3 regions of the Pantoea sp. X-Soil-OKNW-713 genome follow, and region 1 is predicted to be linked to each of the others. Evidence: predicted binding sites of a transcription regulator. Region 1 holds the regulator's gene; each other region holds the start of a gene.
What was found. Region 1 encodes Fur, which represses iron uptake genes when iron is present. Its sites were predicted from a motif close to ATAATAATGAGAACNACTATCAA; they were not measured.
Positions count from the first base shown of each region.

Region 1 (7,743 bases):
TAATCAAATCGCTCTGCTGGGCGGGCTGCCCGGCACGGGGGTGATTGGCCATTGGCGCTTCTCCCTGACGCTTCGGTTTAAATGGTGCCGCAAACTTTCTCTGTCAGTTCCTGCGGGAACTGCATGGCTAACATGATGTGTTCCACCATGCTGCATTTGCGACCGGTATTGGTATTGGTGATCACCCAGTACGGTGTGCCGGGCACATGCTTCGGCTTAGTATGGGTGCCATTTTGCAGCAGCGTATGCTCATCACCGGCAAAATAGACGCGGGTGCGTCCTTGCAGTGACGCCGTGGCATCCGCAAAGGCTGCGGGATCAAGACGATAGAGCGTTGACAACACCAGCATAAAGCGATTAACCGCCTTTTTCTGCTCTGCATACTCATCAGAAAGTAACAGTTCACGTACCGCACGAACGCGATCCTGCGGACGGGCTTGCGTTGCGACCGGCTGGGCTTCTTTGGCCGCAACGGCGACAACAGCAGAGGTTGCAGGGGCACTCTGACCGGCAGTGAACTTCAGCATGCGGCGCAAAATTTCGGAGGCGCTTTCACCAATGTGCTGGGTGTGGCTGGCAATATAACGGTAGAGTTCTTCGTCAACTTCAATCGTTTTCATCTTTTTCCGTACGATTCTGGCAAATGACAGAACCACGCATTTCTGCAAAGGCCTTAGCAAAATCCTGCCGTGCAAAATGTGAGCGGGCTCTAACATGAGGATTATAAAGTTAAATCCCAGGCGGCCGATAGCGCTGGCATCGTTTCAGGGCAAAAGTCGGAATATGCCCTAATGCCCACCAGGTTGGCTCCTGAGCAGGTGGATTCATGATAACCTAAGCGAAGCTCACAACCGTAAGAACTTTGCCATGATTTTGAATGCCCGTCTGGAAACTGAACAATCTGCCCCTGATGCTCCTCCGATTCTGTTAATTCATGGCCTGTTTGGCAGCCTGGATAACCTTGGCGTGCTGGCACGAGGCCTGCGCGATGCCCGTCCCACCTTGCAGGTGGATGTACGCAATCACGGTCTGTCCCCGCGTAGCGACGAGATGAACTATGCGGCGATGGCGCAAGATATCGTTGACACTCTTGACGCCCACGGCCTCGATCGTGTTGGCGTAATCGGCCATTCGATGGGTGGCAAAATTGCCATGACGTTAAGTGCCATTGCGCCGGAACGCATTGAAAAGTTGGTGATGATTGATATCGCGCCGGTGGATTATCAGACACGCCGCCATGATGAGATTTTTGCTGCTATCCGTGCCGTGAGCGCCGCGGGTGTGACGCGTCGCGGTGAAGCCGCCGAGGTGATGCGCACCCTGTTGACTGAAGAAGGGGTCATTCAGTTCATTCTGAAATCGTTCCAGGATGGCGAATGGCGCTTCAATGTGCCGGTGCTGTGGGATAATTACGCCACCATTTCCGGCTGGAATGAGGTTCCTGCATGGCCACATCCGGCGCTGTTTATTCGCGGGAGCGAATCGCCTTATCTGGACAATCAGCATCGTGATGCGTTGCTGCACCAGTTTCCACAGGCGCATGCGCATGTCATCAGTGGTGCCGGTCACTGGGTCCATGCTGAAAAACCTGAGGCGGTTTTGCGCGCAGTTCGCCGCTTTTTTGTACTGTAAAAGCAAAAGCTTGCCGCAAAACGTTTAAGGTTGGCGTCGCAAGGAGTGCTGGAGTATGATGTCGCGCTAAAAATTTGCCGCGGATGATTTTTTCACCGTGGCTGGGCCGATAATGTATAAATTGCGCAGCGCCTTTCCGCCGTTCGCGCCCACTCAGTTTTACAAAAAATGGCAAAAGAACAAACTGACCGCACCACGCTCGATCTCTTCGCTGATGAGCGACGTCCCGGTCGCCCCAAAACCAGTCCGCTAACGCGTGACGAACAGTTGCGCATTAACAAGCGCAACCAGCTAAAACGCGACAAAGTGCGTGGTTTACGTCGCGTGGAGCTAAAAATGAGCAGTGAAGCGGTTGACGCGCTTAATACTCTGGCAGAGCAGCAGAACATCAGCCGTAGCGAATTGATTGAACAAATGCTGCTGGCGCAACTCAAACTGTCGTAACACACGCAGACCGCACGCAGGAACACAAAGTCTCGGCTTTACAAGTTCCGCCACTTTGCCCGGTCTGCTATCATTCGCTTAACTGTGCATTCAACCCATATATCAGGATTTAAGAGGTTACTTAACTCATGGCAATCGTAGGCATTTTCTTCGGCAGCGATACCGGCAATACTGAAAACATTGCAAAAATGATCCAGAAACAACTGGGTAAAGATGTGGCCGAAGTGCATGACATTGCCAAGAGCACCAAAGAAGATCTCGAAGCATTCGATATCCTGCTGCTGGGCATTCCGACCTGGTACTACGGCGAAGCGCAATGTGACTGGGATGATTTTTTCCCGACTCTGGAAGAAATTGATTTCAATGGCAAATTAGTCGCGCTGTTTGGCTGCGGTGACCAGGAAGATTACGCTGAATACTTCTGTGATGCGATGGGCACCATCCGCGATATCATCGAGCCAAACGGCGCGGTGATTGTGGGACACTGGCCGACCGAAGGCTACCATTTCGAAGCCTCGAAAGGTCTGGCAGATGACAAACACTTCCTCGGTCTGGCGATCGATGAAGATCGTCAGCCTGAACTGACCAACGAACGTGTTGATAAATGGGTGAAACAGATTTTCGATGAGCTGCAACTGAAAGAGATCATTGAAGCCTGATCCCCTGCCCTCCTCAATGTGGGCGCTGGCTCACATTGAGTTAAAGGAATTTCCTATAAAAATAATAGCTACTGTTTTTTAACTTTTTCCCGCAAATCTGTAGAATACCCGTAACGGTCATCCGCTTATTCCTCTGGCATCAGAATGAGGCTGAGTGAAATGGAAACAAAGACCTGCACGATCCCCGCCGGCGTTAGTGACATTTCTCCTTACAGCCACTGGTGATTTTCAGGACATTGCCTTGGTTTTCATTTCACTGCTTGAGTTCTATAATGAGACGCAAATGAGAATGCGCGTGATCGACATTCAAGGCCCTGCGCCGCAAGTGACTAGCTAAGTAACAGGACAATATCCGCATGACTGACAACAACTCCGCATTGAAGAAGGCTGGCCTGAAAGTCACGCTCCCCAGACTGAAAATTCTGGAAGTGCTTCAGGAACCCGAATGCCATCACGTCAGCGCGGAAGATTTGTACAAACGCCTGATCGACATGGGCGAAGAGATTGGTCTGGCAACGGTTTATCGCGTTCTTAACCAGTTTGATGACGCGGGAATCGTGACCCGCCATAACTTCGAGGGTGGTAAATCCGTCTTTGAACTGACGCAACAGCATCACCATGACCACCTGATCTGCCTGGATTGTGGCAAAGTGATCGAATTCAGCGATGAATCCATTGAAACGCGTCAGCGCGAAATCGCCACACGTCACGGTATTAAGCTGACTAACCACAGTCTGTACTTGTACGGCCACTGTGCGTTGGGAGACTGCCGCGAAGACGATACGCTCCACGACAAGCAATAAAATGTGCTATGCAGTATAAAAAAACCGGTGCCTGGCACCGGTTTTTTTATGGCTGCATCACTGCACCAGCGTTTCCTGTAAATAACGCCAGCGCGGAATTGAAGTACTGCAATCCAGTACCGCCAGTGAGATGCGGCTCTGGTTGGTGCCGTTCATCATTTGCAATTCACGATACTGAATCGTCACTTCCTTGCTTTGTTGCGAAATGATGGCATGTTCGCTGGTGGCGATACGCATCCCTTCACGCTGACCACGCAGCTGACGGAACAGCACTTCCGTCGCATTGAAATCCAGTTGCTTGCCCTGCGGGGTCACCATTTTGAAATCCGGGTGAAAGTGCGCAAGGAACAATTCAATGCTGTCGTCGGTGCTATCCGACTGATTAAAAATACGTTCGATAAGTTGATGTAATACCACTACGCTGTGTTTGGCTTCCTGAGCGAGACTTGTCATTTTTTTTCCTTTATAACCCGCGGAGCAACGTCTGAGAGCGGATAGCCTACCTGAAAAAAAGTTTTTAACACTCGTAAATTGATTAATTATGTTAAAGTCAGATTAGTTGCAAATCCCGGTAACAAGCACGTTTCGCAAGCCACAGAATAAAAGATGGCTAAACTCAAATTACAGCCAATAAAAAAGGGCGATTTCTCGCCCTTTTATCAGGATATGGGGAAAACGACAAAAAGGATTAATCGCCGATTTTCGCCCAGGTATCACGCAAACCGACAGTACGGTTGAATACCAGCTTAGAAGGCTGTGAATAAACGCTATCCGCGCAAAAATAACCTTCACGTTCAAACTGATACGGAGCAAGCGCTACTGCATCACGCAGACCCGGCTCAACAAAACCTTGTTTGATTTCCAGCGAGTTCGGGTTGATGGTGGTGAGGAAATCCTCTGCCGCACCTGGGTTCGGTACACTGAACAGACGGTCATACAGACGGAATTCCGCAGGCAGCGCATGGATCGCCGAAACCCAGTGGATCACGCCTTTCACTTTACGGCCATCAGCCGGATCTTTGCTCAGGGTATCGACGTCACAGGTACAATAGATGCAGGTGATATTGCCTTCATCATCTTTCGCTACGCGCTCGGCACGGATCACATAAGCATTACGCAGACGGACCTCTTTACCCAGCACCAGACGTTTGTACTGCTTGTTGGCTTCCTCACGGAAATCAGCGCGATCGATCCACACCTCACGGCTGAACGGAACCTCACGCGTGCCCATTTCCGGCTTGTTCGGATGGTTCGGCATGGTGATGATCTCTTCATGACCCGCAGGCAGGTTCTCAATCACCACTTTCAGCGGATCCAGCACCGCCATAGCACGCGGCGCATTCTCGTTGAGATCGTCACGGATACATGACTCCAGCGAGGCCATCTCAACGATGTTGTCCTGTTTCGTCACACCAATACGCAGGCAGAATTCACGAATCGAGGCTGCGCTGTAACCACGACGGCGCAAACCGGACACGGTCAGCATACGCGGGTCATCCCAGCCTTCTACCACCTTTTCACTCACCAGCTGAGTCAGTTTACGCTTCGACATCACCGCGTATTCCAGATTCAGACGTGAGAATTCATACTGACGCGGGTGAACCGGAATGCTGATGTTGTCCAGCACCCAATCGTACAGGCGACGGTTATCCTGGAACTCCAGCGTACACAGCGAATGGGTAATGCCTTCCAGCGCGTCGGAGATGCAGTGGGTAAAATCGTACATCGGGTAGATGCACCATTTGTTACCAGTCTGGTGATGCTCAGCAAATTTAATGCGATACAGCACCGGATCGCGCATCACGATAAAGTTTGATGCCATATCGATTTTGGCACGCAGGCAAGCCTTGCCCTCTTCGAAGCCACCGGCGCGCATTTTTTCAAACAGCGCCAGGTTCTCTTCCGGCGTGCGATCGCGGAACGGGCTGTTTTTACCTGGGGCAGTCAGGGTGCCACGGTATTCGCGAATCTCTTCCGGCGAAAGCTCATCCACATAGGCCAGGCCTTTGTTGATCAGTTCGACCGCATAGTTGTACAGCTGGTCGAAATAGTTCGAGGAGTAACAAACGTCTCCGCTCCATTCAAAGCCCAGCCATTGCACGTCGCGCTTGATGGACTCGACGAACTCCATATCTTCTTTCACCGGGTTGGTGTCGTCGAAGCGCAGATTGCACTGTCCCTGGTAATCTTGTGCGATACCAAAATTCAGACAGATCGATTTCGCATGGCCAATATGCAGGTAACCATTGGGCTCAGGCGGGAAACGGGTATGCACGCTGTTGTGCTTACCGCTCGCCAAATCTTCGTCGATAATCTGACGAATAAAGTTCGTTGGGCGGGCTTCAGCCTCACTCATCTCAAAATCCTCAAATACAATACGGGTGATTTGTCCTGGAAAGTAACGGAGTATGATCCACAAAGCGCAGAAGGGAAACAACCGTTTGTTGGTCGTTTTAAAACAAAAAAGGCAGGAATCGCTTCCTGCCTTTGGGGTTTATCACAAGGGTTTAGCCTTTAACCTCGTACAAACGGGTTTCACCGGCGACCACTGACCCACTTGCCAGCAGATTGAGGCCAGCGAAATCATCGCTGTTGCTGACCACCACCGGGCTGATCATCGAACGGGCATGGGCGTTGAGGAAATCCAGATCCATTTCCAGCACTGGCTGGCCCGCCACCACCGTTGCGCCCTCTTCCACCAGACGCGAGAAGCCTTTGCCTTCCAGCGCGACGGTATCCAGACCCATATGCACCACGATCTCAACACCGTTCTCGCTCTCCAGACAGAAAGCATGGTTGGTATTGAAGATTTTCACGATGGTACCGGCAATCGGTGCCACCACGGTTTTACCGGTAGGCTTAATTGCCAGACCATCACCCACCGCCTTGCTGGCGAAGGCTTCGTCCGGCACCGCGTCCAGGGCAACCACTTCACCGCTCACCGGAGCCACCAGCGTGGCGATCACGCCTTTGTCGCTGTTCAGCACGGCCTGCGGCTGTGGTGCAGCGGCCTGTGGAGCAGAGGGTGCGGCAGCCGCAGCGGCGACCGGGCCTTTAGTCAGCACAGTTTTCATTGCGCTAGCGATGCTTTCCGCCTGGGTACCGACGATAATCTGCACGCTTTGTTTGTTGAGACGGATAATACCGGATGCACCCAAACGTTTCGCCACGCTGTCGTTCACCTGTGCGGCATCTTTCACGTTCAGACGCAGACGGGTGATACAGGCATCGATGTTGGTCAGGTTTTCTGAACCACCCACGGCACCAATGTAACGACGCGCCAGCGATTCGGTCTGGCTTTCGCCACTGCCGCTGTGATCAACATTGACGTCATAGCCGTCAGTTTCATCATCAGCAGCCAGTTCACGGCCCGGTGTCATGAGGTTGAATTTCTGGATAGTGAACCGGAACACCACATAGTAGATGGCGAAGAACACCAGACCTTGTGGGATCAGCATCCACCAATGGACCGCCAGCGGGTTACGCGTTGACAGTGCCATATCCACCAGACCGGCGCTGAAACCAAAGCCCGCAATCCAGTGCATGCTCGCCGCAATAAATACCGAAAGCCCGGTCAGCAGCGCATGGATGACATACAGCACCGGTGCCACGAACATAAAGGAGAATTCCAGTGGTTCGGTGATGCCGGTAAAGAAGGCAGCAAAGGCAGCAGCCAACATGATACCGCCCACTTTGGCACGGTTTTCCGGACGCGCGCAGTGGTAAATCGCCAGCGCCGCACCCGGCAGACCGAACATCATGATCGGGAAGAAGCCCGCCTGATAGCGACCGGTGATCCCCGGAATGCCGCTGCCATTAGCGATGGACTGTGCACCACCGAGGAATTTCGGAATATCGTTGATGCCAGCCACATCAAACCAGAACACGGAGTTCAGCGCGTGATGCAGGCCAACCGGAATCAGCAGACGGTTGAAGAAGGCATAGATACCTGCGCCAACAGAACCCAGTTTCTGAATGCTCTCGCCAAAGCTGACCAGACCATTAAACACCACCGGCCAGATATACATCAGAATGAACGCGACGAGGATCATCAGGAAGGAGACCAGGATGGGAACCAGACGGCGGCCACTGAAGAATGACAGCGCTTTTGGCAGCTCAACGTGGCTGAAGCGGTTATAGACTTCCGCCGAGATAATCCCCACCAGGATACCGACAAACTGGTTCTCGATTTTGCCAAAAGCGGC
Region 1 covers NZ_AP035995.1:1,242,582-1,250,324, reverse strand. Annotated here, with positions in the region: gene pgm (phosphoglucomutase (alpha-D-glucose-1,6-bisphosphate-dependent)) at 1-52, opposite strand, end outside; gene seqA (replication initiation negative regulator SeqA) at 78-620, opposite strand; gene ybfF (esterase) at 868-1,632, shown strand; gene ybfE (LexA regulated protein) at 1,801-2,076, shown strand; gene fldA (flavodoxin FldA) at 2,205-2,735, shown strand; gene fur (ferric iron uptake transcriptional regulator) at 3,092-3,538, shown strand; gene AC6I8R_RS05705 (hypothetical protein) at 3,596-3,991, opposite strand; gene glnS (glutamine--tRNA ligase) at 4,227-5,894, opposite strand; gene nagE (N-acetylglucosamine-specific PTS transporter subunit IIBC) at 6,046-7,743, opposite strand, start outside.

Region 2 (7,743 bases), 650 kb from region 1:
ACGTGGGCGCAATCCATCGGCCACACCTCCAGCTCGCCGACATAAGGTGCCCAGGCGCGGCGTGCATCCTGTCCCGGCTGTTGCGTCTGTTCTGCGAGGAACAAGGTTGCGCGGCCACTGAAGCTGGCGCTGCGTGCCGTTGCCAACAGACGTACTGAACTGGCGTAGTTGGCTTCGATAGTGTCAAACATCGCCTGCATCTCTTCACCCGCCTGATGCCGTTGCGCCGCAATAAACTGCTCGCGCTCGCGGTTCACTTCGTCCAGCACTGCCGGGTCCAGCACGTTCTCGCCGCGTTTTTCATCCCAGTTTTGCGTCTCTGGCGGCCAGGTATCAAGCAGGCCGAGGAACGCTACCTCTTCACCGGCAGCCGCCAGCCGTGCCGCAATCCCCTGAGCCAGCGTGCCGCCAAGTGAATAGCCGAGGAAATAATAAGGGCCGTGCGGCTGTACCTCGCGCAGGGTGCGCAGATGGGCGTCGCACACCTCGTCCAGATGCGTGCTTTGATTCAACGGGCTGGCGGTGTCCGGCGACTGAATGCCGATCAACGACCAGCGCGCATCAAGGTAGCGTTGCAGAATGCTGAATTGCCACGCAAAGCCCGAGGCCGGATGGAAACAGAACAAATTTGGCCCACTGCCCTGGCGCAACGGCAGCACGGCCTCAAAACCGGCCTGCTGGTGGGATTGCGCATCACTTAACAATGCAGCCAGCTTCTCGACGGTGGAGGCAACCATGATCTGTCCGACGGTCACCGGCTGCCTGAGTTCACGGCGCAACTGGGCAGCAAGGCGCATCGCCAGCAGTGAATGACCACCCAGGGCAAAGAAATCATCCTGGGCGCTGATGCTGTCGCGTGCCAGCAACTGACAAAACGCCGCAGCCAGTTGGCTTTCCAGGCCGGGATGCGGTTCACGCCCGGCGCTGGCGCTGCTCGACTGCGGCAGCGGCAGGGCTTTGCGATCCAGTTTGCCGTTGCTGCTGAGCGGGAAAGCCTCCAGTTGGACAATCGCCACTGGCACCATATGGGCGGGCAGTTGCTGGGCCAGCGCGTTACGCAGAGCCTCACCGTCTACAGCATGATCGGCAATGACATAACCCACCAGTTGGCGGGCATCGCCTTGTGCCGTGGTCCCCCCCAGCACCACGGCGTGCGTCACCGCTTGCTCAATGCCAGGCTGAGCGCACAACACATGATCGATTTCGTTGAGTTCGATGCGCTGACCACGAATTTTTAACTGGTCGTCGCTGCGGCCAAGATATTCTACCGCGCCGTTGTCGAGCCAACGCGCCACGTCGCCAGTGCGATACATGCGTTCACCCTTGCCGGCCGGATCGGCGACAAAGCGGCTGGCGGTGAGATCGGGACGCCCCAGATAACCGTGTGCCAGTTGAATGCCGGTCAGATAGAGATCGCCCGCCACACCCGGCGGCACCGGTTGCAGTCGCGCATCAAGGATACGCAGGCCGGTGTTCCAGACCGGGTAGCCAATCGGCACGCTGGCACCTTCAACCGCCGCCAGTGACTCACCGAACGCCGGATACCAGCTCACATCCACCGCCGCTTCCGTCGGACCGTATAAATTGTGCAGCGGCACCTGAGTCAACTGCTCCCACTCGCGGGATAAATCGGTTGGCAGAGCTTCGCCGCTACAGAACACGCGGCGCAGGCCGGCACAACTGTTAATCGCGGCATCGTCCTGCAATGCGGCGACAAACGCCGCCAGCATCGAAGGCACAAAGTGGGTAGTGGTGACCTGATGTTGCGCGAACAACTGTTGCAGGGCTTCCGGGTCGCGATGGGCTTCCGGTGGGGCCATCACCAGTTGGGCACCGACCAGCAGCGGCCAGAAGAATTCCCACACCGAAACGTCAAAGCTGCTCGGGGTTTTCTGCAACACCACATCGTCAGCCTGCAACGGATAGTGATTTTGCATCCATAGCAGACGGTTAACGATCGCCTCATGACCGACCAGCACCCCTTTGGGACGCCCGGTAGAACCCGAGGTATAGATGATGTAGGCACCGTCCTGCGGTTGCGGCGCGCTGAGCGGGGCTGGCGCATCCGTGTGATTAAACAGCGCATCGAAATGTAACTGGCTGACGTCGGAGATGGCGGCAAAACGTGGTGCGAGTGACGCTGAGGTGATTAACGTTTGTGGTGTGGCATCTTCCAGCATCAGTTGCAGGCGATCATCAGGGTAGCCGGTATCAAGCGGCAGATAAGCCGCACCGAGCGTAACGATCGCCTGGAGTGCCAGCGACAATTGCACCGAACGCGGCAGCGCGACGGCAACAATATCGCCCCGTGCGACACCGGCGGCGCTTAGCTGTTGTGCCAGCGCAAATACCTGCTGCTGCATCTGACAGTAGCTGAGTTGATGCTGTGCATCGGCCAGCGCTGGCGCATCCGGGGTGCGGGTTACCTGCTGAGCCAACAGCGATGCCAGAGTCTCGGCAGGCACCGGGTGAGGGGTATGGTTAATATCCGCCAGCCAGTGATGTTCTGCTGCGGTCAACAGATCCAACTCGCCGCACGGGCGCTGCGGTTCCGCAGCCAACTGGGTCAGCAGCAGCGTAAAACGGCTGGCGTGGCGTTGCAGCGTCGCCAGATTGTAGCGTTCCGCATTCGCCAGCAACTCCAGCGTCAGCTCACCCTGTTCACTGATATAGATGGCGATTTCCAGATCGCGTACCGGACCAGAAGCCAGTTGATGGGTGATGCCCTCCACACCGGCGAAATCCAGTTGATAATCAAACATCTTCAGGTTGATCACCGGACCGTAGATCGGATCGCCATCGCCAAGGCGTCCCAGATCGCGTTGCACCTGTTCAGCGTCATAGCGCTGGTGGCGGCGCATTTTCTTCACTTCACCCGCCAGTTGCGTTGCCAGTGCAGCCAGTGGTTGTGACGGATCGTAATGGATCGCCATCGGTAACACGTTAATCACCGGCCCGGTGGCGCATAGCGCGGCCGAACCGATACGCCGCATAAAGATGAAACCTGCGGAAAAATCGTTTTGCCCGCTGAGGCGCGCCAACCATAAGCCAACCAGCGCGAAGGCGAGATCGGCGGCGCTGTGCTGCGGATGTTGGCTGACCAGCGTCTGGAAGGTGGCGTGATCCATCGTCAGGCTATGGCGCAGCAGTTGGGTGCTGGCGCTTTGTCCGGCCAGCGGTTGCGCCGCCAGTGAGGCAGGGGCGGGCAGGGACGCCCCTTTTTCACGCCAGAACTGGCGATCACGTTCAAAGGAGGAGGATTGCTGATAACGCTGATACTCCTCCACCACTTCGCTAAAGGGGATAAACGGCGTGGGTTCTGGCTCCTGCTGGCGCGCCCAGGCGCTGTACAGGTTGGCGATGCGCCGCGTCAGGGCGGTAAAACTGAAGCCATCCACCACCAGGTGGTGATAACGCTGATACCAGAACCAATGCTGCTCGCCGAGGCGATACAGGCAATGATGATATAAGGGAGCACCGCTCAGCACGCGCAGATCGCCATTCATATCGTCACGCATCAGCGCGCGGGCTTTGTCTGCGGGATTCTCGTCGGAGCGCAGGTCAACCACTTGCGGTGCGGTGAAATGCTGGACCTGCGGCCATTGCAGCGCTTCGCCGTCTACCTCGCCAAACGCCATATTCAGCGTATCGGCCTCCTGCATCCCATTGATGATCGCTTTGCTCAGCAACTCACTGTCAATATCGCCCTGCAATTCAATAAAGTGCGCGACCGCATAGGCGTTGTGATGGGGCGACAGCTGATCGGCAATCCAGATGCCGGGCTGTGCTGCCACCAGCGGCAGGGTTTGTTGTTCGGTATGGCGTCGATTCATCAGGGATTCAGACATTGTCGCTCCGGTTGGTGTCCTGCGTCACTGGGCGGATATTCCCCCAGTTCTGTTCCAGCCAGTTGAGGCAATCAGGCTGTGGCTGCGGGCCATACACGGCGAGCCAGCCAGCGGGGAGGGCGCTGAACGCGGGCCATAAACTGTATTGTTGCTGCGGATTGCGCAGCACCAGACAATCCTGCTGCGGATCGTCGAAGGGATTGCGATGTTCCATGTCGGCTCCTGAGTCCGGGCGAGATGAATTTATGTCGGGGTGCGCCACAGCGCCTGTAAACCATCGAGCAGGCCACCACGCCAGCACAGCGCGTCATGTCCCCCTTCTACTGGCTGGTAGTGCACCTGATATCCGGAGGCCTGCAACTTCTGTTGTAGTTGCTGATTTGCCTGCAAAATCAGTCCTTCACGTTTACCCGCTTCCAGCCAGAAACGCAGCGGCTGGCGCGGTGCCAGACCTTGATCCAGTTGCTGCAATAGCCAGCCATGCGGATTACCACGCTCCGGCCACCAGAAGGAGCCCGATAAACTGATGGCGTTGCCAAACTGCTGCGGCCAGTGCAGCGCCGCAAACACCGATGCCAGACCGCCGAAGCTCTGCCCGGCGACCACGGTACTGGCGGCCTGCGGTTGGTACGGTGCCCACTGCGCGACCTGGGGAAGTAATTCTTCCTGCAAGGCTTGCCAGAATTGCGGGTTACACGGCAACTCACGGCTGCGGTGCTCACGATCAATGATGTCGATAAACAGATAGACGGCAGCAGGCAGTGCGCCTTCATCGGTAAGTTGTTGCAGCGGTCCGGCAATCGGCATGCTGTTGGCCCAGAACTGACCGTCGAGCAAAATTGCCAGTGGCCGTGACGCGGGTTGGGCCTCGCCGGTGCAATAGATCCACACCCGGCGACTGTTGCCGAGTAAGTGGCTGTCCCAGCGATATTCTTGCAAAGGGATTGCAGGGGCGTGGCCTTCATCTATCGCACGCCATAGCTGCTGATTGGGTGCCAGCGGCAGATGCAATGGGGATACCCCCATGCCGCGTCCACCAGACCAGCCTCGCAGGGCATTGAGCGGATCCGCCTGGGCGGTCGGGAATTTGTCGCGCCACCAGTTGCGCAGCGTGTACATATCGACATCGCCGGAAAAATCCGTCGCCTGCTCATCCGGCATCAGGCAGTAGCTGCCACGCCAGTTGGCTGGCAGGGTGGTTTGCCAGTACCAGACATCGGTATTGGCTACTCGCATCAGGGATTGTGGGGCGCGGCGCTGGTGGTGATCGGTCACACCGGTGATGTTAATCCACACCCGCTGGATAGGTGACTGCGTCTCGTTGCCCTGCGGATCGCGCCAGAGGAAAGTGACCTGGCACTCGCCGTTCACTTCGCCTTCCACACGCGGGATACCTTTACGTTGTTGCTCCTGCCACCAGGCTTCACTGCCGGTCAGATCATTTAGCCAGGTCATAGGTGCTGCCAGTCGCCATTTACTCAAGGATTCTTTCACAAAGGTTATAAATAATACTATTGATAATTATTTGCATTTGCAATAGGGTGTTTCCGCTCATAAATGAGCACGCTCGTTCCGCCTGTCAACTTTCCCATTAAGGAAAGGATGCGCAACGGATAGCACTGCCAGGCTTGGAACGGGGTTTTGATAAGGACTGTGACCTTCTCACCGGCTCGCCAGCCACCTTTGCTGGCAATCCAGGAACGAAAAAATGACAAAATATTCGCGTTTATCATTAGCCATTCTGATTGAATTGGGCCTACTTTCCAGCAGCGCCTGGGCAGCAGATACCTCCAGTAATACGACTACCAGCACAGACGCCAGTTCACACGATGGTGGCACCATGATGGTGACCGCCGAGCAACAGACGCTACAGGCTCCCGGTGTTTCCACCATCACCGCTGATGAAATCAAAAAGCATCCGCCAGCCCGTGACGTCTCTGAAATCATTCGAACCATGCCGGGTGTTAACCTGACCGGTAACTCCACCAGCGGCCAGCGTGGCAACAATCGCCAGATCGATATTCGTGGCATGGGGCCAGAAAACACCCTGATTATGGTTGATGGTATGCCGATCACCAGCCGTAACTCGGTGCGACTCGGCTGGCGTGGCGAGCGTGACACCCGTGGCGATACCAACTGGGTGCCACCCGAGTTGATCGACCATATCGACGTGATCCGTGGACCGGCAGCGGTGCGCTACGGTAACGGTGCGGCGGGCGGTGTGGTGAACATCATCACCAAAAAATACACCGATCAGCAGTGGCACGGTTCCTGGAATACCTATTTCAACGTACCGCAGCATAAAGATGAAGGCGCAACCAAACGCACCAACTTCAGTCTGCAAGGCCCGCTGGGCGATGATTTCAACTTCCGTTTATATGGCGGTTTAGCCAAAACTCAGGCTGATGCTTACGATATCAACGAAGGCCATGCGGCAGATCGTACCGGGACTTACGCGGGCAGCTATCCGGCGGGACGCGAAGGTTCAGTCAATAAAGATATCAATGCCTTATTAAGCTGGGCGTTTGCGCCGATGCAGACCCTGGAACTTCAGGCGGGTTATAGCCGTCAGGGCAACCTGTATGCCGGTGATACCCAGAACACCAACACCAGCACGCTGGTGAAAAGCCTGTACGGTGACGAAACTAACCGCCTGTATCGTCAGAACGTCTCGCTGAAGTGGACCGGTGCCTGGGATAATGGCGTCAGCACCAATACCTGGGGACGCTACGAGAAAACCCGTAATACCCGCATTAATGAAGGCCTGGCAGGCGGCACCGAGGGGATCTTCTCCAACAGTGGTTTTAACACCATTCAGTTGGATGACATCATGCTGCACAGTGAAATCAGCATCCCGTTTGAATGGTTGATCAACCAGACGGCGACCCTGGGCACTGAATGGAACCAGCAGCGTATGAAGGATCCGTCTTCAACCACGCAGGCGGCCAACTACGGTAGCGTGCCGGGTATCTCCAATACCGGGCGTAGTCCTTACTCACAGGCTGAAATCTTCTCGTTGTTTGCTGAAGACAATATGGAAGTCACGGACAGCACCATGCTGACCCCAAGCCTGCGCTTCGACCATCATTCGATTGTTGGCAACAACTGGAGCCCATCACTGAACCTGTCGCAAGGTCTGGGTGATGATTTCACGTTGAAGATGGGGATTGGCCGTGCTTATAAGGCACCAAGCCTGTATCAGACCAACCCGAACTATCTGTTGTACAGCAACGGTCAGGGTTGTGCTGACGCCTCCAGCGCCTGTTATCTGCAAGGTAACAAAGACCTGAAAGCGGAAAACAGCATCAACAAAGAGATTGGCCTGGAGTGGAAACACGAAGGTTATCAGGCCGGTTTGACCTGGTTCCGTAACGATTATCGCAACAAAATTGAAGCGGGTATGGTGTCAACCGGTACCGCTTCCAACGGCACCACTAACATCTACAAATGGGAGAACGTGCCAAAAGCGGTGGTTGAAGGGCTGGAGGGAACGGTTAACATTCCTTTCTCCGATACGGTGACCTGGAATAACAACTTCACCTACATGTTGCAGAGTAAGAACAAAACTACGGGCGACCGTTTGTCGATTATTCCGCAATATACCCTGAACTCGACACTGAGTTGGCAGGCAATGGAAGATCTGTCACTGCAAACCACCTTTACCTGGTATGGTAAGCAGGTGCCGAAGAAGTATGACTATCATGGCGATCCGGTTACCGGCAGCGCTACCGATCAGGTTAGCCCTTACTCCATCCTCGGCATGAGCGGTACTTATGATGTGAACAAGTACGTCAGCGTGACGGTAGGTATCGACAACCTGTTTGATAAGCGCCACTGGCGTCAGGGTAATGCCCAGACTACCGGTAACTCAACAACCGGCGCTTACCTGTACGGT
Region 2 covers NZ_AP035995.1:593,454-601,196, forward strand. Annotated here, with positions in the region: gene AC6I8R_RS02660 (enterobactin synthase subunit F) at 1-3,848, opposite strand, end outside; gene AC6I8R_RS02665 (MbtH family protein) at 3,841-4,062, opposite strand; gene fes (enterochelin esterase) at 4,092-5,303, opposite strand; gene AC6I8R_RS02675 (TonB-dependent siderophore receptor) at 5,557-7,743, shown strand, end outside.
Region 2: a site for Fur is predicted at 5,357-5,379, ahead of fes (enterochelin esterase). Genes of this name have one in related genera too.

Region 3 (7,743 bases), on a different replicon from region 1:
GCATGGTGGAAACGCCCCGCGCTCGACCATCCGTAAGAACCACCAAAAATGCCTTCCGGGCCATAGTTGTCGCCAACCCGTTTTAATTCGTTTGCCACCAGGGTATAGGCTTCTTCCCAACTGACGGCAACATATTCATCGTTACCACGGCGTTGATCCGGTCCGGGGCCATTTTCCAGCCAGCCACGACGTACCATCGGACGCGCCACGCGCGCCGGATGGCTGAGGGCGTGACGGAAATTTTGTAACAACGGGCTGGGATCGGGATCGCGGTGGAATGGCTCAATGGTGAGTTGATCGCCCTGCTGTTGAGCATGGAAAGCTCCCCAGTGTGCGCTGTGCATGACTGGTTTCTGCGTCATCATTGTTCCTGGCTAAAAAAGAAAAACGGTGCTTAAAGCACCGTTGCAATAAAGTTTCTCACGCGCCCGTTTTCCGGGTCGTCGAGTACCTGCTGGGTCGGACCGGCGGCGACAATTTTGCCACCTTCCATAAACACAATGTTGTCGGCCACTTCACGGGCAAAGCCAATTTCGTGCGTGACGATCACCATAGTGATGCCGGAATGCGCCAACTGTTTGATCACCTGCAACACCTCACCCACCAGTTCGGGGTCGAGTGCGGATGTCGGTTCATCAAACAACATCACACCAGGGTCCATCGCTAACGCACGGGCAATCGCCACGCGTTGCTGCTGACCACCAGAAAGATTCTGCGGCCATTCATCTTCACGGCCCGACAAGCCCACCTGTTTCAGCAACGCCAGCGCTTCGCTGGTCGCCTGCTGGCGACTCTGCTTTTTGATGCGCATCGGGGCATCGATGATGTTCTGCAACACGGTACGATGTGGAAACAGGTTAAACTGCTGAAATACCATGCCAATTTCCGCACGCTGACGCGCAATCGCGCTACTGCTCAGCTCGTGCAGTGCCTGACCTTTCTGCTTGTATCCCACCATTTCGCCGCCGATACGGATGGTACCGCCATCCAGCTTTTCCAGATGGTTGATACAACGCAGCAGCGTCGATTTCCCGGAGCCGGAGGGACCCAGGATCACCGTCACCGACCCCGCCGGAATATCGAGGTTAACTTCATCCAGGATGGTGACACCGGAGAAACGTTTGGTCACCTTACGCAGCGCGATTGCCTCAGCCATTGCTCACGCTCCTTTCGGTCTTGGTGGCAGAAAAACGTGGCAGCGACTGCCACAGGCTGCGCTTCTCACGACGTGTCACGCCGCGACCAAAATAGCGCTCGACATAATATTGTCCAATCGACAGGACCGAGGTCATCAGCAGATACCATAAAGTTGCGACCAGCAGCAGCGGGATCACTTCATAGGTGCGCTGATAAATAATCTGCGCGGAAAACAGCACGTCCTGAAGCGAAATGACTGAAACCACCGCCGTGGTTTTTAACTGACCAATAATTTCGTTACCCGCTGGCGGCATAATGGCGCGCATCGCCTGCGGCAGAACGGTATGGCGGAAGATCTGCGCCGGACGATAACCCAACGCACGGGCCGCTTCCAGCTGACCATTACCTACGCTCTGGATGCCCGCGCGTACAATTTCTGCCGCATAAGCGGATTGATGCATCACCAGCGCGATCACAGCCGCACTGAACGGGCTTACCAGCGAGTTGGACTGCGCGCTCCAGATCTCACCCAGTCCCGGAATCCACAGCGAAATTTTGGGATAGAGCGCCGCAATGTTGTACCAGAGAAACAGCTGCACCAACATGGGCACACCGCGGAAGAACCAGGTATAGGCCCAGCTCACCGCGACCAGTACCGGATTGGATGACAAACGCATCAACGCCAGTACTGTACCGAAGGCAAAACCCAGCACCACGGATATCACCGTGAGTTGCAGCGTCATCAAGACGCCCTGCAAAATGGAGGGGCCGGTGAAGTTCTCCGCAATCACCCCCCATTCAAAACGCGGGTTGTTGATCATGGAGTGCGCCATCGCCACGACGCACAACAGTACCACCAGCGCACTCAGCCAGCGTCCGTAGTAGCGTTTGCCGACGATCTTCAGATCGTCGGTGTGGTCCTGAAAATCACTCATTTAAAGATCTCGTCATTGCGTTTAGCTTCGGTCACAGCACCAAATCCAATCCCCCAGTTGTCGAGGATTTTCTTGTAGCTACCATCTTTGATTAATGAGTTCAGGGCCGCCTGGACAGCCGGTTCCAGTTCAGACTCTTTCGGGAAGGCAACGGAAACCGGGTAGTCGGTTACGCTGATCTCACCACTCATGGTCAAAGGTTTGATGACTTTAACCTGCCACAGCAGACCTTCGTACGGACCGAGGAACATCGGCACGCGTCCACTCACCACCGCCTGAACACCAGCCGGACGGTCCGGGAAGACCGAAACTTTGATTGGCGGTTTGCCCGCGGCTTCACAAGCTTTGCTGGCTTCTTCCAGACGGGTTACCTGAGTGGTGCCAGAACCCGCACCCACTTCTTTGCCGCACACGGCATCAAAGGATTTGAAAGGGGCGATATTGGCGTCTTTCTGCGAGATGATGCCAAGCAGGCTGGCATTGTAGTAGCTGACGAAATCTACCTGCTTAGTACGCGCTTTAGTCGCGTTGATGTTGGAGAGCGCGACATCATAACGACCGGTTTTCAGGCCAGGAATGATGTTGTCGAAGCCACCGGTATCTTGCCAGTGCACCGGGATACCGAGGCGCTCACCTACCGCATTCATAATGTCGATTTCACGACCGGCCAGAGTTTTGTTGTCTTCTTTATAGAAGGTGGTCGGTGGCGTGTTGGGGTTGGTTCCGGCAACAATGTAGCCACGTTTCACGATATCCGCAGGTAACAGGCTTTTCAGCGCCGGATCGGCTTTAACATGGACTGAGCTGTCGGTGGGAACAGATTGTTCAGCGGCAAACGTGGTGTGCGCACTCAGAGCAAGTGCGAAAAGGGTCATTCCTTTTGCGAATTTCACTGGAACCTTTCTCCTGATATTTAAAATGTTTCCCCAGCGGGAAAAGGCATTGGAGGTAGCGATGTATTGTTCACCTCATAAGCCACATTTATTTTGTGCCTTACGGGTTTATTCATCCTCGTAATGTCCCGGGGTCATTTTCTGTGAATATATGCAGGGATCACAAATGCGAAAAACAGATATCTATTGCCGAAATCTGGCAATAGACTTTTTCAGTGAGTCGGAGGAGACACGAAGTTGTGGTCAGCAGCGGAATTAAAGGGATTTTGGCAGAGAATCAATGGGCTACAAATGCAGCATTCACCTCTCTTTTTATTCTTAGACATAACCATGTTTTCTAAGCGATTGCAAAACGCGCGAGGGCAAACGTCCATCACCTAATAACCGTGAGTGCCTGATAAAATTTCTCCGCAGCACAATTGACTCAGAACAGCGCGATATTTATCAGCAACGCCGGGAATTTTTCCATCCTTCAGTATGTTGTAATTAAATACCCCTCCCCTGATGCGAATCGAACGAATGTTAACCAATTAAGGAGAAACCAGGGAGATTCCTTACTCAATATATACAATGATAATTATTCTCATTATCATGCGCATTTGCTTACAAACGTTAACATATCAGGGAGAAATCTTAAGTGAATGTAACCAGATGTAGCCAAAAGCGACCTATCGCGCTGTTTTTGGCCAGCCTGCTGAGTACGTCAGCTTATGCTGCCAACGAGGAGCCAACCGATAAACTGGCTGACGATGAATCAATGATCGTCACGGCGGAAGAGGAATTGAAGCAACAGCCGGGTGTTTCAACCATCACGGCGGAAGACATTCGGAAAAGTCCGCCGGTTAACGATTTGTCCGACATTATTCGTAAGATGCCCGGCGTGAATCTCACCGGTAACAGCGCCAGTGGCAGTCGGGGCAATAACCGTCAGATCGATATTCGTGGCATGGGACCAGAGAACACCTTAATTATGATTGATGGTGTCCCTGTCACTTCGCGTAACTCAGTACGGTATAGCTGGCGCGGCGAGCGAGATACACGCGGTGATACCAACTGGGTGCCCGCCGAAATGGTTGAGCGCATTGAAGTCATCCGTGGTCCGGCAGCATCACGCTACGGTTCAGGAGCGGCGGGTGGCGTGGTGAATATCATTACCAAACGCCCGACTAACGACTGGCACGGCTCATTGTCATTGTTCACCAATCAGCCGGAAGATGATAAAGAAGGTGCGACTAAGCGCGCCAACTTCAGCCTGAGCGGACCGTTAGCCGGAGATGCGCTGATCATGCGTTTGTATGGCAACATCAATAAAACGGACGCCGACGCTTACAACATCAATACCGCGGAAAACGGTTCCTATGCGGCAGGCCGAGAAGGTGTGCGTAATAAAGACATCAACACGGTGTTTTCCTGGAAAATCACCCCGCTACAAATTGTTGATTTCAGCTATGGCTACAGCCGCCAGGGCAATATTTATGCGGGTGATACGCAATACAGCAACGGCAATATCAGTCCGAATGGTTTGGTCGAGTCACTTTATGGTGATGAAACCAACCGCATGTATCGTCAGAGTTATGGTGTAACTTACAACGGCATCTGGGATTGGGGTACGTCTAAGCTCAATTTTAATTATGAGAAGACCAACAACACTCGCTTGCAGGAAGGTTCGACCGGTCGCGTTGAAGGGATGATCAACAGCAATGACTACGCAACCAGCCGTCTCGAAAGTTATCGCGCGGGGGGTGAGATTAACTTCCCGGTTGAATTGCTGGTTGATCAAACCATGACATTGGGTGCCGAATGGAATCGTGATGAATTGAATGACCCCGCTTCCATGACCGCGACCGATGTATCAGGTGTGATTATTGATGGCGTTTCGGGTGACCCAGCCTCACGCAGCAGTAAAAATAGCGCCACCATTAGTTCGCTTTATTTTGAAGATAACATCGCCGCCACCGACAGTACTGAGGTGATTCCCGGCCTGCGTTTCGATTATCACAATAAATTTGGTGCTAACTGGAGCCCGAGCCTAAATATTTCTCAGGGGCTGGGTAATTATTTCACCCTAAAAGCGGGTATCGCTCGCGCCTTTAAAGCACCGAATCTGTATCAATCGACGGAGGGTTATTTACTCTCTACCCGTGGCAACGGCTGCCCGGTGGGGATCTCTACCGGAAGTTGCTATTTGTTAGGTAATGAAAATCTCGATCCTGAAATCAGCGTCAATAAAGAAGTCGGGATCGAGTTCCACAATGACGGTTACACCGCCGGTATTACCTGGTTCCGCAATGATTATAAAAATAAAATCGTCGCGGGTGACGAGGCAGTGGGCTACACCTCAAACGGATACAATGTGTTGCGCTGGGAAAACGGTGGCAAAGCTATTGTTGAAGGTCTGGAAGGCAACCTGACGATTCCGGTGATCGACGATACGCTGGAGTGGCGTACCAACGCTACCTATATGTTCCGTTCGGAAAGTAAGAAGACCGGTAACCCATTGTCGGTGATCCCGGAATTCACCATCAACTCGCAATTGGACTGGCAGGTCACGGACAAACTGGACGCCAATATCAACTGGACACAGTACGGTCGTCAGAAACCGCGCCAGTACGCTGAGATTCGTAACGAGTCCGGTGCCATTTCTAATCGTGAAATCAGCCCCTACTCTATCTTTGGTCTGAACGTAAATTACGCTATCACCAAAAATCTGCGTGCCAACGCGGGTATTAACAACCTGTTTGATAAGCGGGTTTATCGTGAGAATGATGGCGCATCCACCTATAACGAGCCAGGTCGGGCTTATTATGCTGGGGTGACGATGTCGTTTTGATGAATGCCACCACCCTGTTGGATATTGACAGGGTGGTTGTTCTGAAGTGGATAGTTATTTGCCAGACGGGTGCGAAATGATGTTGAGTTCAATGGCGAGACTGATGGCATGTTTAGCGTTATTCACACCGAGTTTTTTCACAACTTTACCCATGTGAAACTTGACCGTACTTACCGTAATATCCAGCATACGTGCGATTTCAGGGTAGGTTTTCCCGGTACTGCTCCAGTAGAGAATTTCGTTTTCGCGGGCTGAGAGTGTATTTTCTATACGCTCATGAATTACGTTTTCTTCACGATAAAGATGGAAAAGCAACTCGTGCATGTCGATTAAAAGACCCTGAATATCATTTTTATTTTTTCTAACATTCTCATCGACTTCAGGCATGATAAACTTATTAATATATAGTGATAATAAGGCAAGATTATTGTGAGGATCATGGAGAACGAATGTCTGACCACTTACAACATCATATGGCTTGACTGAATTAAATATCTTTTTTATTGTCCACTGCGAATTAATCATCAAATTTTCGTCCCAAACAAGAGGTGAGACGCGATTCAATGCATTAATCATAACAGGATCGATACTTTGATACTGGTTCTTTACATAAATTTCAGAAAAATAATCTGCTAAATTGCTGATAACAACGATGTCATCAATCTTCCTCTTAGCCATTACTATAAATGCGTAATCTATATCTCCATATTGTGACAGACGCTTCTCCAAGCTTTTCTTAATATATTCATTCTTTTCCGCATTAGAGAAGAAACCATTACTCATTTCCTTGTCCCTCTACATTTATTATCTTACAATAGTTTTCTCTGACTCATGGAGGGATAGTAACTTAACGCCTACTACAACACAATTAATTGACATAACCGAGCATGAAGGTTGGAACCAGCCTGAAGCCGACTGGCCCAATTTCCTACCAAAAGTGTGTAGTTACATCAATGCAAGCATGGCATTGAATCATCATCGTTAAGGCTCACGCCAAACGGGGTGGAGTTCAGGAAAACCTTCAATATTCAGGCATGATGAGCTGACACGATAACCACATCGTTCAAATAAGGCTAATGAGCTTAATGTCGTACATTCGGCATAACACCCGACTTCCTCGCGTTTAAGCAAGGTGTTTAGACTACCAAGCAGAATCGTTCCGATCCCTTTCCGACGATGCAGATTCTCAACAGCAATAAGGAATACGTAATAATGACTCTGCAACCTGGGATGATGACGGTCAAGTCCGCTCATAAATGATGCTATGTTTTTATAATCAACCCCACACTCCTGCTTAAGCAAACTATCGAGTCGTTCATTTTCTTCTTTAGTCATTTCCATCAACTGCGGATGAAAATATACCAGGACGCCAACGTCGTCCTCAGCCAGAAGAATGCCGCCATTTTTTTGAGCAAGATCCACATAAATACGGAAAAATTTTTTCATTGTACCCAGACGTCTTGACATGTTCTCATCAGTAAAGGCGAATTTGAGTACTGGATCGTGATAAAATTCTGAAGCCAACAACTCACAGACTTTTTCCAGTTCGGAAGTTTTCGCATGTCTACATTTCATTGTTCATTTCCCTAATAATTTAATAATCATTCCATTATGTTTTATATTCAGACCAGTGCGCGCTTATTCTTTAACTCATTAATAAGACTATCAATTGCTGCTCGTGTCACATGCGGCATAATAACGATATGTGCTAACTTTCCTCTGCCACTGAGTTGGAATTGATTGAAGATCTCTTCTCTGGGACGGCTAAAAATCACCACCAGCGATTGCGGTCCACGCTCAACACAAAATGAAGGATGAATCGCTTTTACCGATTGCATCTGTTTATAAGCATAAGCGGCAAGTTTCTCGCAGCGTGCTGCAATAGCAGCCTGCATCGTGGGTGTCACCGTATTTATGGCGTACCAGAGAATTAATGCGGCCAAACCAT
Region 3 covers NZ_AP035996.1:197,788-205,530, reverse strand. Annotated here, with positions in the region: gene AC6I8R_RS21410 (molybdopterin-dependent oxidoreductase) at 1-362, opposite strand, end outside; gene AC6I8R_RS21405 (amino acid ABC transporter ATP-binding protein) at 395-1,156, opposite strand; gene AC6I8R_RS21400 (amino acid ABC transporter permease) at 1,149-2,072, opposite strand; gene AC6I8R_RS21395 (ABC transporter substrate-binding protein) at 2,069-2,947, opposite strand; gene AC6I8R_RS21390 (TonB-dependent siderophore receptor) at 3,603-5,795, shown strand; gene AC6I8R_RS21385 (helix-turn-helix transcriptional regulator) at 5,850-6,578, opposite strand; gene AC6I8R_RS21380 (GNAT family N-acetyltransferase) at 6,777-7,370, opposite strand; gene AC6I8R_RS21375 (pyridoxal-dependent decarboxylase) at 7,418-7,743, opposite strand, start outside.
Region 3: a site for Fur is predicted at 3,536-3,558, ahead of AC6I8R_RS21390 (TonB-dependent siderophore receptor). Genes of this name have one in related genera too.